DNA from 2 places in the Siminovitchia sediminis genome. Region 1 is predicted to be linked to the other one. Evidence: a T-box and tRNA genes for the amino acid it is inferred to sense, from the RefSeq annotation. Region 1 holds a T-box; the other holds one or more tRNA genes.
What was found. A T-box is a leader RNA that pairs with one kind of tRNA and senses whether it is charged. The one in region 1 lies ahead of tyrS (tyrosine--tRNA ligase), so its partner is inferred to be a tRNA-Tyr.

Region 1 (8,376 bases):
AGCAGCTTAAATATATTATCCATCATGCGATTGATCATATTTGCAAAAATCCTGAAACCCACCGGTTTTATCTTCACTTGCAAACTCAGCCTGAAGCAGATCTAGAGTTGATTAAATACAATCAACTTATTATAGAAGAAAACAAACGACAGTTCGAGCTGCAATGTAAAATATTTGAAAGTATGGGGGGGAAATCTCCAAGGAAGCGATCGTTATATTATTATCTGTACTGCAAGGTACGATGTTAATGATATCCACTTACCCACAGAAATTTCCGGGGGAAGAATAAAGAAGCAAATCATAAAAGAGTTTTGTCGTGAGCTTTAACAAGTGAACGTATTCCTTGCTGCTTTGGCATCTCATTGGGGGAATGCCCTATTTCAGCATAACCGATTATGAAATTCATGCTATTTTCATCTTTTCAAAGGCTTGATTACTCCTCATAAAGGGGTGATTGACTTACCAAGTTTTTTAATGGATGATGATGCTATGTTCATAGAACCCCTGACAACAGGCTTTCCATGAACAACTATTATTCTTGCAAAGGCGGGGAACACATGACAAGGCTTCATACTGCAGGAGACCGTTCATTTGCCACCGGCATAGCCCTAGTGCTGACAGGAGCCTCATTATGGGGGATATCCGGAACGGTTGGCCAGTTTCTATTTCAATATTATCATTTTACTGCGGAATGGCTTGTTGTCGCCCGTCTGCTGTTATCCGGTATTTTATTATTATTCATTGCCTACAAAAAAGAAGGTACCCGCATTTGGACTGTATGGAAAGAGAAAAAAGACGCTCTCAGCCTGATAGGGTTCAGTATCTTTGGGATGTTGGCAGTCCAATATACCTATTTTGCAGCGATTGTTCACAGCAATGCGGCTACCGCTACTGTTCTCCAGTATTTGGGACCGGTTATTATTACCCTCTATGTGGCTGCACGCGGAAAACGGCTGCCTACTTCGAGAGAAGCCATAGCCGTTTTACTGGCGGTCATCGGCACTTTTCTGCTTGTTACGCAAGGTAATTTTAGCCAGCTTAGTATATCGGGCTGGGCCTTGTTTTGGGGACTGGGCTCAGCAGCCGCTATGGCCTTTTATACTATCCAGCCGTACAATCTATTAAAAAAGTGGGGATCTTTAATGATTGTCGGATGGAGTATGGTTGCAGGAGGAATCGGTTTCAGCTTTATCCATCCCCCTTGGCGTCTGGCCGGCAATTGGTCTCCAGCTTCAGGTCTCGCTGTTTTCTTTATTATTATTTTAGGAACACTCGTTGCCTTTTACTGTTATTTGGAGAGCCTGAAATATTTAAGCCCCGCGGAAACCAGCCTGTTTGCTTCCGTCGAACCATTATCGGCTGCTTTTACATCCGTCCTCTGGCTCAAGGTCCCATTCAGCTTTGCAGCATGGGGAGGCACATTTTGTATCATAGCCACCATCGTTCTTTTATCCCGCGGCAAATCGAGGAAGTAAATGTTGTTTTCAGAGCCACTCGCCTTTTCATAACAGACTGCTTTCACATATGATGTCTTAAGGGGGGAGTTGGGTGGATGAAGATACAGCGAGCCGGATGTCTGTTCCCGGGCTACCGGTGGTGCGGACCGGGATGCAGCGGGCCTGGGGCTCCTTTAAATGATGTAGATGCCTGCTGCATGAGACACGATTTATGCCTTCGAAGAGGGGTGCATCCTTGCATTTGTGACGAACGATTCCTGCGATGCCTGATGCGCAAACGCAATCCAAACACTCAAAAAGGGCGTATCGCAATCCTCATGTATATGTTCATGAAGATCAAAACATCGGCATTATGCCCACATTACAGACCATAGCAAAGCCGGCTTCGAATGAACGAAACCGGCTTTTTTTCTATTCATACCGTATCATAAAATACTTCTTCTTCCCGCGGCGGATGATTGTGAATAACCCGCCTAATTTATCAGTATCACTCAATTCATATTGAATATCTCTGACCCGCTCTCCATTGATCAAAACAGCTCCATTTTGAATGTCCTCCCTTGCCTGGCGGCGGGACGGTGAGATTTTGGCTTCGACGAGGATATTGACAAGTCCTGTGTCCCCACCTTTGTGTATATATGAAGGAACGTCTTTAAAGCCCTGCTCAACTTCTTCAACTGAGAGTTCTTTTATATTGCCGCTGAAAAGAGCTTCAGTTATGCGAATCGCCTGCTCGAGAGCTTCTTCCCCGTGAATTAAGCGGGTCATTTCTTCAGCCAGTGCTTTTTGAGCTTTTCTCAAGTGAGGTTCTTCCTGCAATGATTTTTCAAGTTCTTCAATTTCCTCTCTAGAAAGGAAGGTGAAATATTTTAGATATTTGACGGTATCTGCATCTGCTGTATTAATCCAGAACTGGTAAAATTCATACGGTGTTGTCTTTTCCGGATCCAGCCAAACGGCTCCGCCTTCTGTTTTACCAAATTTAGTTCCATCTGCTTTTGTAACAAGCGGTATAGTCAGGCCGTATGCTTTCGCATCTTCACCAGCCATCTTACGGATGAATTCCAGGCCGGTTGTAATGTTCCCCCACTGGTCACTTCCTCCGATTTGCATTTTACACCCGAAATTTTTATACAAATGAAGGAAATCAATTGCCTGCAAAAGAGTATACGTAAATTCAGTAAAAGAAATTCCGGTTTCCAAACGAGTGGCGACAGTTTCCTTTGCCAGCATATAATTGACCCCGATGTTCTTACCATAATCACGCAAGAAGGTGATGAGATCCATTTTCCCCTGCCAGTCAAAGTTGTTAGTCATGATAGCTGCATTGTCACCTTCAAAGTCAAATATTCTTTGAAGCTGTGCTCTAATCCCTTGCACGTTCTGGTCTACCTGTTCAAGTGTCAGAAGTTTTCTTTCCTCTTTTTTTCCGCTTGGATCCCCTATCAATCCGGTTGCGCCTCCAACAAGGACGATGGGACGATGGCCATATTGCTGAAAACGCCGCAACGTTAGAAATGGCAGCAAATGACCGATATGCATGCTGTCAGCAGTCGGATCGACACCGCAGTATAATGATATTTTCTCTTGATCAAGCAATTCTTTAATACCCTCTTCATCTGTTTGCTGGTAAATGACTCCCCGCCATTTCAGCTCTTCCAGTAATGATTCCAAATGATTTCCCTGCTTTCTTTTTAAAATAAAAACGCCCCTTCGCATCAAACGAAGGGACGATGAATATCGCGTTACCACCCAACTTGGGAAAAAAATTCCCCACTCTAAGAAAATAACGGTTCAGTACCGTTTGCCGCTACCCTTTTAATTTCACGGCAAAAGCTCCCGAATGTAATTCGCCGCATGCTGTTTGTACCGGTTTGCACTAACCACCGGCTCTCTTCTAAACAGGGACAGCCTGACTACTTTATCCGTTCATTGCTTTATATCCTATTGTATGAAAAATATTGTAGCCATTTTCACCAATATTGTCAAATTCCTCCGAAAAAACCAACACCCTTGTGCTATAATAGGAATGATTTTGGGAGGTATTGGATCATGCATCAGTTTTTTCATACATTGCGAAAACGGACCAAAGCCCTTGCTGATAAACTGGAGGCTGGAGATATCAGGAAAAAGGCAAGGATCACCTATGGAGTCTTTTGGAATATTATTCTTATCACAACCATATTGCTGTTTTTGGGAGGAGTTTTTGCCGGAGGCGTTGGAGCGGGTTACTTTGCTTCCCTGGTTAAAGATGAAAAAGTTCGCCCTGCCGACAGCATGAAGAAAGACATTTACCAATATGAAGAGTCCTCTAAATTGTATTTCGCGGACAATATTTATCTTGGCAAACTGCAATCCGATATTGACAGGGAAGAAGTGGACATTCATCAGGTTTCCGACTATTTGAAAAAAGCCGTCATCGCCACAGAAGATGAGTATTTTTATGAACATGATGGTGTGGTTCCAAAAGCTTTGATGAGAGCTGTGTATCAGGAATTAAGCAATTCTGCTGTCCAGACAGGCGGAAGTACATTGACACAGCAGCTCATTAAGAACCAGATCTTAACAAATGAAGTATCATTTGACCGAAAAGCAAAAGAAATTTTACTGGCACTTCGTTTGGAAAAGTTTCTGGATAAAGATGAGATACTGGAGGCCTATTTAAATGTCACGACATTTGGCCGCAACTCATCCGGTCAAAATATTGGTGGGGTTCAGGCTGCTGCAAGAGGAATATTTGGTGTAGATGCCAATGATTTAAACTTGCCTCAAGCTGCTTTTATTGCAGGATTGCCTCAAAGCCCATTTATGTATACACCATTCGCCCAGGGAGGCGGATTGAAAGAGGAAAAACAGCTGGAACCCGGTCTGAACCGGATGAAGACAGTCCTCTATCGTATGTATCGGGAAAATTATATTACAAAAGAAGAATATGATAAGGCCCTGGCATATGACATCGTCGGCGATTTCATTGAGCCGCAGCCAAGACCGTTTGAAAAATACCCTTGGCTTATGACAGAGATTGAAGAACGCGGAATTAAAATCTTGACTGAAATTCTTGCAGAAAAGGATGGTTACAATAAAGAAGACCTTGAAAAGGATAACGGCAAGCTGAAAGGTAAATATCAAACACTTGCGGAAAGGGATATTCGCCAAAATGGCTATCACATTCACACAACTATTAATAAGGAGATATACGACAAATTCCAAAAAATTAAAGATGAGTACAACAATTACGGTTATACAAAAGTAAGCAAAGTAAAAAATGAAGAAACAGGCAAAATGGAAGAGGTTATTGAGCCGGTTCAAATAGGTGCTATCCTGATCGAGAATAAAACCGGTAAGATTTTAAGTTTTGTCGGCGGACGTGATCATAGTGTAGAAGCGACAAATCACGCAACCAATGCAAAGCGGCAAAATGGATCAACCATGAAACCATTGCTCGTGTATGCTCCTGCGATAGAAATGGGATTGAGTGCACCGGGAGCGGTAGTGGCAGACATCCCGATCTCTGTTGGAGGGAAGGTATTTAAAAACTATTCTACCGGACGGTATTATGGCCTTGTATCCTCCCGAAAAGCATTGGCCTATTCGTATAATGCGTCAACGATTTATACGTATTTAAAAACAATTGATAAAGAACCATATAAATATGTGGAAAAAATGGGTATCACCACTTTAACAGACACTGATCGCACTACCTATGCCGCTGCGCTCGGAGGTATTGAACAAGGGGTCACTGTCGAGGAGAATACAAATGCATTTACCACTTTTGCAAATGGCGGCAAATTTATCGATGCGTATATGATCGAAAAAATTACAGATGCCGATGGAAATGTTGTTTATGAACGTAAGTCCAAACCCGTAGATGTTTTCAGTCCGCAAACGGCTTATCTCATGACTGACATGATGAGGGATGTCTTCAAATATGGGACTGCAGCTGCGGTACCCGGAATGTTAAAGTTTTCTGCTGATTGGGCCGGAAAAACGGGGACGACGACAGGACCAAATGATGCATGGCTCGTTGGATCAAATCCGAATGTCACATTTGGAACATGGATCGGCTATGGCCAGCCCGCTCCCCTGTCCAGCGACGGCAGTGAAAGCAGACGGAATTACGGCATTTGGGCAAGCCTGATCAATGGAGCATATGATGCTGTACCTGATCTCATAGCTCCAAGCGAAAGATTTAAGATGCCGGGAGGAATTGTGAGCCGCTCCTATTGTGCAATATCCGGATTGCTCCCATCGGAAGCTTGTTCGAGCCTTGGTTTAGTGGAGTCAGATATATTTAACGCCAAGTTTGTACCTACAAAAGTGGACGATAGTCTGGGTAATGGGCGTTATGTGACGATCAACGGCAAAAATTATATGGCCCTTCCCGAAACACCTGAGGAATTTACGAAACCCGGAGGAACTCTCAGTCCTGAATTTGTAAAGCGCATATCACTCGGGATGTCCATTGATCCTTCCCTTTTGATTCCGCCAAATGATTCACGATGGAAAAATCTCCTGGCTGCAGGCGCTGTTCTCAAAGATGACGGGAAGGCACCGGCTGCTGTGAAAGCAGCGATTTCAGGGAATACCATCTCATGGAGTCCTTCCTCCAGCAAAGATGTGGTCGGATATCGGATATACTCCGAATCAGGGAATAAAGTGGCCTCCGTATTAGCAGACGGTACCTTAACGCATAAAGTTGGAGACGGAATCTATTACGTTGTAGCAGTAGATATTGCAGGAAGAGAATCTTCCCCTTCCAACGACCTGGGTGCACAACTAAAAGAGAACGGAGAAGAGGAAGCTGAAAAGACTGCAACTGCGGTAGAAAAGAAGAAGCAAGCTGAAAAAGATAAAGCAGAAGCTGAGAAAAAGAAGCTTGAAGAACAAAAGCAGCTAGAAGAACAAAAGAAAAAAGAAGAGGAACAAAAACAGAAGCAACAAGAAGAACAAAAGAAAGAGGAAGAAACAAAGGAACAACCGGATCAGCCAGAAGAAAAAGAGGATGGGGAGGAATGAACGCCCCCTCCTCTTTTTTGTTCTTACGTTCATCAAGCGTCTGAAACCCCCCCTTGGGTGCTGTCCTCCCAAATGTTTGGAAAGCTAACTGCGCACCATTAGTACTTTTTAATGCAGTTTGAAACAAATATATACGTAAAAAGCTGTGACAGCCCAGTAACTGGCCATCACAGCTTTATTAAGTGATGGCAGACCATTTAGCCCAGCTGCTTTCTAGTCTTCCATGGTTGACAAATCTCCGACAGGCAGACGGTGCGGAAAAAGTTGTGTAAATAAGTTTCAAATCAATCCTCCTTGGCGTAATTAGGATAAACAATTTTGCTAAGGATGATTTTTCGTCATGAAATCACCTAAGGAACTAATTAAAGAACTTGTAAGGGAGAAAAAATTCACAAGTACCAATCAAATCATGGACGCAATTAAAGAAATGTTTTCCGATGTCGTTCCCATGCCTTTAAGACGCGTCGAATGATTTTTCCGCTTCTTGTCTTAGGCAGTTTATCCTTAAATTCTATTTCTCGTGGCGCCGCATGGGCAGCAAGCCCTTTTTTAACAAATCGGCGAATCTCCTTTTTTAACAAATCGGCGAATCTCCTTTTTAAATTCATCTGTCGTTTATACCCTTCATTTAAAGCTACGAAGGCCTTAATGATTTCACTTCTGACAGGATCGGGATTTCCAATGACACCTGCTTCTGCGATGCCCGGATGTTCAAGGAGCTTACTTTCAACCTCAATGACTCGGTCTGCACTTTCTCCGTCCATGAAACCGGACGTTACCTGTTTCCAGGTACGGGGCAAAGCAATGAATGGGGCCACGGAAAAGGCTATGGGTACACTTTTAACATTCCTTTGGATGCTTTTACAGAAGATGAATCCTTTATTCAAGCCTATACAGAGGAATTTTATGATATTGCTGAATATTTTAAACGAGACGTTATTTAAACTCAAAATGGGGCAGATGCCCATTATTATGATCCGCTTACTCACCTTTCAGTTACCATGAACACGTACAGGAAATTCCCCGGATTGCTCATAAACTGGCTCATCAATATTGTCATGGAAGATGGATTGCTGTAGGCGGTGGAGGTTATGATATTTGGCGGGTGGTTCCTCGGGCCTGGTCTCTCTTATGGCTGGAAATGACCGAACAACACGTTTTTGGCCCATTGCCCAAAGCATGGATCCGTAAATGGCAGCCCCATGCAGGATGGACATTGCCGGAATCATGGAAGATCCGTCAGATCTTTATCCACCCATCCCCCGTAAACAGGAAATTACAGAGAAAAACAGGCAAACTATGGAGTCCGCGTTAATTCATTTACGCCAGCAGCTAAAGCGAACAAATCAACGTGTAGATTTGTAGACCGTACATCTTATTTTTTTCCAGTATAAAAAAACTCATGGAGCCAAAACAGGCAATACAGGGCCGCTTACGGATGATACTCACGTCCTGTGCGGCGGCCCTCCTGACCGAGCAGTACCTGATGACACTTGCCAATAACGCTGCCGGATCTGAAACGAGTACACTATAAAGTCCATGCTATTCCCGCCCAAGCCAGTTTTACAAAATAAAAAGCAGACCCGTACGGGTATGCTTCTTGGTTAAGATTAATATATATCTACGTCATCTTCTCCAGCACCGCTGAGTTATTCGGCAGACTTAGTCGATTCCCTTAATTCGAGCCTGTGGGGAAGCACAACGATCTGATCCTGTACTTTCTCTTTATTCATAAATTTAGTCAGCAGTCTCATTGAAACCGCACCAATATCATACAACGGCTGAACAATCGAACTTAGTTGCGGGCGAACCATTAAAGCGAGTTTCGTGTTATCGGAAGTAATAAATTCAAGATCTTCAGGCACAGATAAACCATCATCTTGGGCTCCATGCATGACACCCA
Region 2 (8,376 bases), on a different contig from region 1:
CAACATTCCATATGCTATTTAAGCTGATTTATCTGTTAGCCGGACTTTGGCCTTGTCTACTGATATTTCCCATTTCACATCATCAGGTCCTTTTACTGCCAGATCTACTTCATGCTCTCCAGCCTGAAGTCCCTCCATATTCATGTAGACTTCAAAAGCATCAAGAGATTCCTCCAGCTTCTCTTTCCTGCCCTCAAGCTTGATCGATACCGCCCCGTCTGCAGGAGATAAAAACTCGACATCCAGCCCTTCCGCCAGCCCCCTGCTCTCAATGGGCACGCCGCTGACATTTGTCTCATCAGTATCCTTCGCTTTGTCTGTGACTATTTTTACTTTTACTGTTCCCGGAGTAATATTGTTAATGCCTTCCGGGTTTTTTATCGGAACATCCAACTCAGTGCTTTCCGTTACTTCACTGATATCTACTTCGACTTCGACTTCATCAATAGACTGCAAAACATCTGTCCAGCCAAAGATCATTACTTCTTCAATATCGGTTTCCATCCGCTTAATGACCAGATCATCCGGAGGTGACCCGACTTGCTTCAATTTGATAGGCACCGTTTTTCTCGGATTATTTACCGGAACAGTCACCGATACGTACTCAGGTTCCACAAAGACATCTAGCTTGTTCAAATCTCGGTCAAGGACAGTCACTTTTGTATCTCTTTTTATTGTTTGAGTGATCAGCCCCTTGGCATCAATGGATGCTTTAACGTAGGAGATTTTTTCAAGCGTTTCTTTGCCTCCGGTAATTTGGACCTTATTGGGTTCTACAACCGGTTGCTCCGCTTCAAATCCTTCAGCCAAAATATTATTGTTAAATTCAGCTTCTACCGTAAATTCCTCTGTCACTTTTTCCTGAATAGAAACTTCCACATAGGCCGGATCTACCTTCACTTTCAACTTTTCAGAAAAATCTTTATATAATATAGGAACACGATGGTTTCCGATGCTTAAATCCGACAGGTCCACATATACCGTAAAATCCCGCTGGCGCTTTGCGGCTTCCACAAACCTTCTTTGCCCCTCAATGGTCACCTCGATTGTATCAGGGACGCCGGTTACAATCAGATTTTCAGTATCATAATATTTTTCCACCGGGACATTTGTCATGGTCTCCACTTCATTATTCTCCATATCGTTTGGCGTTGAACCTTGATTGCTGTTCCCCATATCCTGTACGGACAGAAACAAGAGAAGGGCCAGTGCCATCGATACAATTCTGACAAACCAGGGATTATCCATGAATTTATCCATTTTGCTTCTTCCCCTTTCTTTTCCAAAGTACCGAGGAAGCTTTGTTTGCATCCAACTCTTTTTCCAGGACTTCCTGGAATTCTTCAGGCGACAAGTCCCTGAACAGTTCACCGTGCTGTGTGACCGAGACACTTCCTGTTTCTTCCGAAACAACAATAGTCAGAGCATCCGTCACTTCACTGATCCCGACGGCGGCCCGATGTCTTGTTCCCAGCTCCTTTGATATAAACGGGCTTTCGGAAAGCGGAAGATAGCAGCCGGCAGCGGCAATTTGACTTTTCTGAATGACAACCGCCCCGTCATGCAGTGGAGTATTGGGAATAAAAATATTAATTAGAAGCTGTGAAGTCAATTTGGATTGAAGCGGTATGCCAGTCTCTATGTAATCACCCATTCCGGTTTCACGTTCTACGGAAATTAAGGCCCCAATTCTTCTCTTGGCCATATAGCTGACAGCCTCTGTAATGGCCGTCACTCTCTGCTTTAATTCTTCTTCTTCATGAACGCCGCCTCGAGTAAAAATACTTCCCCTTCCCAATTGTTCGAGCGCGCGCCTAAGTTCAGGCTGAAATATAATAATAATGGCAAGGAATCCCCATGTAATAGCGTTTTCCAGAATCCAGCTCATCGTCTGTAAATTTAAGTATTCGCTCACAAATCGGGCGATGATAATTACAAAAATACCCTTTAACAACTGCACTGCTTTTGTGCCGCGAATAATCATGAGCAGTTTATAGATCACGTACCAAACCACAAAAATATCTACGATGCGGGACACGTAGTCCATGAATGAAAGGTCGGCAAACGGCATACTCGTTCCTCCATCTATAATTTAGCGCTAACATATCGTATTACATCAAAACTGCCATCATAACCAGCATATTATAACATAAAAACACTCATGGAGGGCAGTGCAACATACACAGTCAACGGCCGAAGCCAGGAAATTCCCATTATCGCTTTTAAGGGTGTGCAATCCTTAGGATCAAGGATGATTTTTTTGGCAGATGTTCAGCTACAGCAAGCAGCTGACATTCATTTCATATGATAAACATCTGCGGTCAGCTCCAGGAGCTTTTGGGAAAAACTTCTCAATAACCAATAGTGCATGAATACTATCTCCTTGGGACAAATCTCAATACAGGCTGTTCCTTAATAGATGGGCCCGGCTCAAGCGCACGTCCTGCGGTTTGGCAGGAACTCCTGTCTTTCTAAAACCTTTGATCTCTGCTTGTAAAAAAAGACTGCAAGCGCAGTCCGGTTCAAGATTTAAATAATTGGCTTACTTTTTTTCCGCCTTCTTTCATTTTATACCAAATCCATTCAAACATTGCATCTATTTCCTCTATTTCACCTGTCACATTCCCTGCAGATGCCATGAATTGTTCACCATTGATGATCGTAACATCTCCGTGCACTTCCCCTTCAATTCTCAAGTTCCCGTTTTTAACCATAAGGTCACCTTCGACAACTTCATCTTTCGGGACAATGACGGTGTTCTCTTCGACAACAAGGTTAGGTTTTTTCGTAAAAGCAAATTGCTGGTCACTCTTCCAGCCGCTGACCAAGGCACCCGACATCAACAGCAAAAATAGTGATACAGCTACAAGCATAGGATGATGTCTGAACCAGCGCTTAAAACCAACCGTTTTCTTTTCTTTTGGAAGACGCGCCATCACCTGGTTCGTAAAGTGAGCAGGAGCTTCTAATCTTGAGACACTTTTCACTAAGACTTCTGTTCTTTTCAGCTCTTGAAAATAAGCCTGACAAGCCTCGCACTTTTGCAAGTGTCCCTTTAATTCCTTTTCTTGCTCTTGCGCCAGATCCCCGTCCAAATAATCATGCATATAAAGAACGATCTCTTCAGAACAAGTCTTCAATTTCCTTCTCACCTTTCTTACAACTTGTGCAATCTTTTACGAAGCGCCTCCCTCCCGCGGTGAATTCTGGTTTTTACCGTTCCCAAAGGCATTTCAAGCACTTCCGCGATCTCATTGAGAGAGAGGTCATCCATATATCTAAGAATAATGACTGACCTGTATTTATCAGGCAATCCCAATATTTCTTTTTGTACCGTTTCCTGAAGTTCCAGCGTTTCCACCTCGGCATCAGGAGTTTTTTCCGACGCTGCCAGCTGTGAATACAAGGTTAACCCTTCAGTCCCTGCAATTTCCGCATCAAGAAAATAATCCGGTTTCTTCTTTCTGATCCGGTCGATGCAAAGATTGGTGGCAATTCTATACAGCCAAGTGGAAAATTTACGGTTCAGATGGAAGCTTTCAATATTGACGTAAGCTCGGACAAATGCTTCCTGTGCAATATCCTCCGCTTCATGGCGGTTGCCGAGCATTCTGTAGCACAGGGAAAAAATTTTATCTTTATACAATTCTACAATTTCCCCAAATGCCTCTTGATCCCCTTTTAACACTTGCCTAATTCTTTGTTTCACCAGCTCATCCATTCTCATTTAACCCTCCCGCCAGCGCGGTTCTCTTATATACGTACATTTATCTAAAAGGTTTCACGTTTTTATCATATCAAAGAAATTGATGAAAATCGAAGTGGTTTAATTTTTCAAAAAATGGATAAACAAATAACAATTAACAGTATTTGCGAGGGATTAATCATGACTAGCGAACAAGAAAAGCTTTTGGCACAAATAGAAAAGCAAAGAAAAGAAATGGTTGAACTGGGGCTTGCAAGATCTTTTGCGGATGAAAGAGTTGTCAAACTCAGCGATCAACTGGATCAATTACTCAATCAATATCAATTTATTGACAATAAAAACTAAGCAAAATAGGTTTGGTTCCTTTAATATACTGACTGTGTTGGATAATAGAAAATCATGAAGCCCGCCCCAATTCGAGGAGTCAGCTGCACGGCTCCTAAACCACAAAAGCAGCGGTTCATAGGCAAACCGCTGCTTTTAGTGTTAATTCAACTATTTAAATCCTTATTTAAAGCAATTTCTCACCAAGCAAAGATCCCATTAAAGCAACAGCGATTTCTGCTGTTTTATTTTTCTCATCAAGAATGGGATTCACTTCCACAAACTCTGCAGATGTGACAATTTCAGATTCCGCCAGCATTTCCATCGCCAAGTGGCTTTCACGGTAACTGATGCCTCCTATCACCGGCGTCCCGACTCCCGGTGCATCATCCGGATCCAGGCCGTCGAGATCAAGGGATAAGTGAACTCCATCGGTCTTCTCTTTCAGGTAAGCAATGGTTTCCTCCATGACTTTTGTCATTCCCAGGCGGTCAATCTCATGCATTGTATACACTTTAATGGAATGCTCCTTAATTAAATCTTTTTCGCCGCGATCCAAGTCGCGGGCCCCAATAATAACCACATGTTCAGGCTTTACCTTCGGTTGGAATCCCCCAATCCCAGTCAGGTCAGGATGTCCAAAACCGAGACTGGCCGCAAGCGGCATCCCGTGAATATTTCCTGATGGAGAAGTCTCATCAGTGTTTAAATCACCATGGGCATCAAACCAAATGACACCGAGTTTCTTATAATGCTTGGCTGTACCGGCCAGTGTTCCAATGGCAATGCTGTGGTCACCCCCAAGTACCAGGGGAAATCTGTCTTTTTGTATAATGGAATCCACACAATCTGCCAAGCGGGAAGCAGCTTTTATAATAGATTTAAAGTTTCTTAGGGAGGGCTGCATATTTTTATCATCTTTTATAATTTGAATTGTAATATCACCCAAATCTTCTACCTCATAACCAAGGCGCTCCAACCGTTTGACGGCATCTGCGTACCTCATGGCACTCGGTCCCATATCCACGCCTCTTCGTAACTGCCCCAGATCCATGGGGACGCCAACAATCGACAGTTTCTTCCTCATAAGCTCGCTCCTTCTTTCTCTCTTCTCTGCATTTATTCTATCTTTAGAGCGGCCTATGACTCAACTGGACATAAAAGTGAATATATATGCAGAAGGCGCAGCTTGTTCGTGCTCGTTGAACTTCCCTTGGCGACCATTCTTTCTCTTTTAATGCTGGTTCTTCGGTCACGTTGATGCTGCCTTGCGGCCATTCCTTCTCTTTTGAGGGAGTTACTTTATCTCAGGGCTTGAACCTTAGGATTTCTCCACTAGTTGCCTGTCAGCTACTGAGCGTCTTGGCACTTACTCAGGTTGGACTTCCACCAACCAGCAATTAACGGCTTGCCGGGCGCGCGCCAATAAAAAAACCTTGCAAAAAAGCAAGGTTTTCAATGAATGGAGCCTAGCGGGATCGAACCGCTGACCTCCTGCGTGCAAAGCAGGCGCTCTCCCAGCTGAGCTAAGGCCCCGTCAATATATAAAATAAAAAAATGAGCCATGCAGGATTCGAACCTGCGACCCTCTGATTAAAAGTCAGATGCTCTACCAACTGAGCTAATGGCTCTTGGCTGGGCTAGCTGGATTCGAACCAGCGAATCACGGAGTCAAAGTCCGTTGCCTTACCGCTTGGCTATAGCCCATCAATCTAAAAACACATTAAGTATATTACCCGTAATTCTCATGAACATTCCTATTTATGTAAAAAAATGGTGGTGGGGGACGGATTCGAACCGCCGAACCCGGAGGGAGCGGATTTACAGTCCGCCGCGTTTAGCCACTTCGCTACCCCACCTCAAAATTGGCAAAATAAAAAATGGTGCCGGCCAGAGGACTTGAACCCCCAACCTACTGATTACAAGTCAGTTGCTCTACCAATTGAGCTAGGCCGGCATACCATATTTATATAAATGGTGGAGGATGACGGGTTCGAACCGCCGACCCCCTGCTTGTAAGGCAGGTGCTCTCCCAGCTGAGCTAATCCTCCGACATACAGGATGTACCAGTGCATGCGTTGCGCAGGACGTAATAAGGCGCCCTTAGCATACCATCCTTTATAAAATTGTGATGAGCTTCGCATAACTGCGTCAGCTTCATTCGCTCGGTCAGTCACGTACTAATGTACGCTCCTTCCCTCTCTCCATCGCTTCCTTGTTCTGCTCGCTCCTCCCAATTTTAAGGTGAGCGGAGCTTTGTGATGCTTCATCATTAAAAAGTAAGAATGGTGACCCCTACGGGATTCGAACCCGTGTTACCGCCGTGAAAGGGCGGTGTCTTAACCGCTTGACCAAGGGGCCATTTTTTTAAGCACAATAAAGAGTATAGTGAATGCCAACCAACTTGTCAACACATATTTTGATAAATTTCGAGGTTTTTCAGATTGACGGGTAATTCCCTAAGTTTCAAGCACTTTCCAACTGGGTATTCGCACATTTTCCTATCAAATTTTGTCTGATCTGCACTTAAGGCTGGCTCCTTCATAAAATGTTAATCAATCCTACCAAATCAGGGAGGTGCCTTATATATGAGTGCGGGTTATGGTGCAGGATTTGCGCTGATTGTTGTGTTGTTTATCCTCTTAATCATCGTTGGATCTGCATATGTTGGTTATGGCTGGTAAAAATTTATATTAATCAGGGCTCCCGCATCGACGGGAGCCCTCTGCCTGTCTCTAAGCTTCCAGCCGGGCTTGAACCCTTCCCATGATGGGCTCAATGTATGAGTTAACGTAGATCAAATGAGTGTCGGACGGTTTATTTAATCATATCCTGAAGTTATTATACACAAATTTAACTTAATGTAAAACAAAAAATTGGCCGGCATAATTTGGACATGGTTTTGGAGGTTCTAATTATGAAAATGGATGTTGCAAAATTTAATGCAATCCTCCTTGAAGATAAACTTGAACTCACCATGATGCTTATGTCATTAAAAGATGGGGACAACAACGAAAGCCGCATGATCCGATTATTAAAAAGCTTTTTAGTATCCAATAAACATTGTCGCAATCTAGAAAGATAGCAACATTATTCCAATAATTTTTCTGCCCTTTCAAATCTGGCCAGTGAACAGAGGCTTTCAGCCTCAGAGCGAGGCTGGGACATAACTAGCCACACATAAAGAAAAAAGGTTCCGATCATCGGTTTTTGATGGCCGGAACTTTTTTTGTTGGCTTTTGCTCTTTCAGATCGCCTTAGGTGCTCATAGCGGTGAACTTTCTCAAGTTTACCGCCATAAGCGCAAATCCCAATTCATTGTTCACCTTCTTTTTCCCTCTTACGTAGAAACGGGTGAAACGCAAATTAGCCTTCAGGAATCCGAAGACTGGCTCCACGTCGATTTTGCGTTTCCCGTAGATCTCCCCAGTTTTCCCTTCTGAAAGCTGCTGTCTGATATATTCTTTTTGCTGTTCCCATTTTACATTGTACCTGATTTGCCGGTTATGTCCTTCTTTGGCTTTGGTACACTGGGAACGAAGCGGGCAATCTGAACAGTCCTCACACTCTAGACTTTAAACGTCCGGGTGAAACCACGCCGGTCGGTCCGATTGGATAGGTACCGGAACGTCACCTTCTGGCCATTCGGACAGGTGAAAGAGTCGCTTTCCCCTCTCGTATTCCCAGTTGGCGGAATGGAAGGGGTTGTCCTTAAATTTCTTTTTCTTCTCTTTTCGGTATGTATTGTTTGTATCTCTGCTTTCGCTCCAAAAAGTCCTTAAATTGCTTGCGGTATTGTTTAGGGGGTTTTGCGTGTGGAGCGCAAGCGCTTCCGTTCGCTCATATCCTCTATTTTTTTAGTCTTCCACCGTCTCATCGAGCTTTTCGACTACTTCGGCCAATTCCTTGATGGACAGTTCCTCCGATCTTTCCCGTTCAATTTCCGGAATGATCCTCGTGCTCCAGCAATTCCTCATACATTTGATTGGATTTTTCCACCAGGCTGGCACTGTATCTTTCAACAGACTTGCGTCAGACAAACGTAAACTTATTGGCGTTGGCTTCGATTTTGGTGCCATCGATAAAAATCGCCTCTTCATCGATCAGCTTTTCCTGTACAAGCTGGCATCGGAATTGGACAAAGCACTGGCGCAGCAGCTCTTTGACCTCGGGATGGACGCGAAAACGATTAATGGTGCGGTAGCTTGGTTCATACCCTTGGGCCAACCACATCATACGCACACTGTCCCCAAGCAGCCCTTCGATCTTTCTTCCCGAGAAAACAGACTGAGTGTAGGCGCACAGGATAATCTTCATCATCATCCGCGGGTGATAGGCAGGGCAGC

Region 2: it encodes a tRNA-Tyr, which carries the amino acid that the T-box ahead of tyrS (tyrosine--tRNA ligase) is inferred to sense. The anticodon was not compared.

The regions. Positions count from the first base shown of each region.
Region 1 covers NZ_JBHUEO010000019.1:91,423-99,798, reverse strand. Annotated here, with positions in the region: partial or broken gene ACFSCZ_RS08780 (TetR/AcrR family transcriptional regulator) at 1-327, shown strand, start outside; gene ACFSCZ_RS08775 (DMT family transporter) at 558-1,475, shown strand; gene tyrS (tyrosine--tRNA ligase) at 1,869-3,176, opposite strand; T-box leader at 3,181-3,399, opposite strand; gene ACFSCZ_RS08765 (transglycosylase domain-containing protein) at 3,510-6,473, shown strand; partial or broken gene ACFSCZ_RS08760 (AMP-binding enzyme) at 6,893-7,225, opposite strand; partial or broken gene ACFSCZ_RS08755 (arginase family protein) at 7,190-7,838, shown strand; gene ccpA (catabolite control protein A) at 8,123-8,376, opposite strand, start outside.
Region 2 covers NZ_JBHUEO010000121.1:59,932-68,307, reverse strand. Annotated here, with positions in the region: gene ACFSCZ_RS19520 (CdaR family protein) at 19-1,260, opposite strand; gene cdaA (diadenylate cyclase CdaA) at 1,253-2,071, opposite strand; gene ACFSCZ_RS19510 (anti-sigma factor family protein) at 2,523-3,140, opposite strand; gene sigW (RNA polymerase sigma factor SigW) at 3,158-3,721, opposite strand; gene ACFSCZ_RS19500 (Spo0E family sporulation regulatory protein-aspartic acid phosphatase) at 3,887-4,051, shown strand; gene rocF (arginase) at 4,218-5,117, opposite strand; tRNA gene ACFSCZ_RS19490 (tRNA-Ala) at 5,494-5,566, opposite strand; tRNA gene ACFSCZ_RS19485 (tRNA-Lys) at 5,589-5,661, opposite strand; tRNA gene ACFSCZ_RS19480 (tRNA-Gln) at 5,663-5,737, opposite strand; tRNA gene ACFSCZ_RS19475 (tRNA-Tyr) at 5,805-5,889, opposite strand; tRNA gene ACFSCZ_RS19470 (tRNA-Thr) at 5,912-5,987, opposite strand; tRNA gene ACFSCZ_RS19465 (tRNA-Val) at 6,006-6,081, opposite strand; tRNA gene ACFSCZ_RS19460 (tRNA-Glu) at 6,317-6,391, opposite strand; gene ACFSCZ_RS19455 (YjcZ family sporulation protein) at 6,619-6,714, shown strand; gene ACFSCZ_RS19450 (hypothetical protein) at 6,948-7,115, shown strand; partial or broken gene ACFSCZ_RS19445 (transposase) at 7,300-8,376, opposite strand, start outside.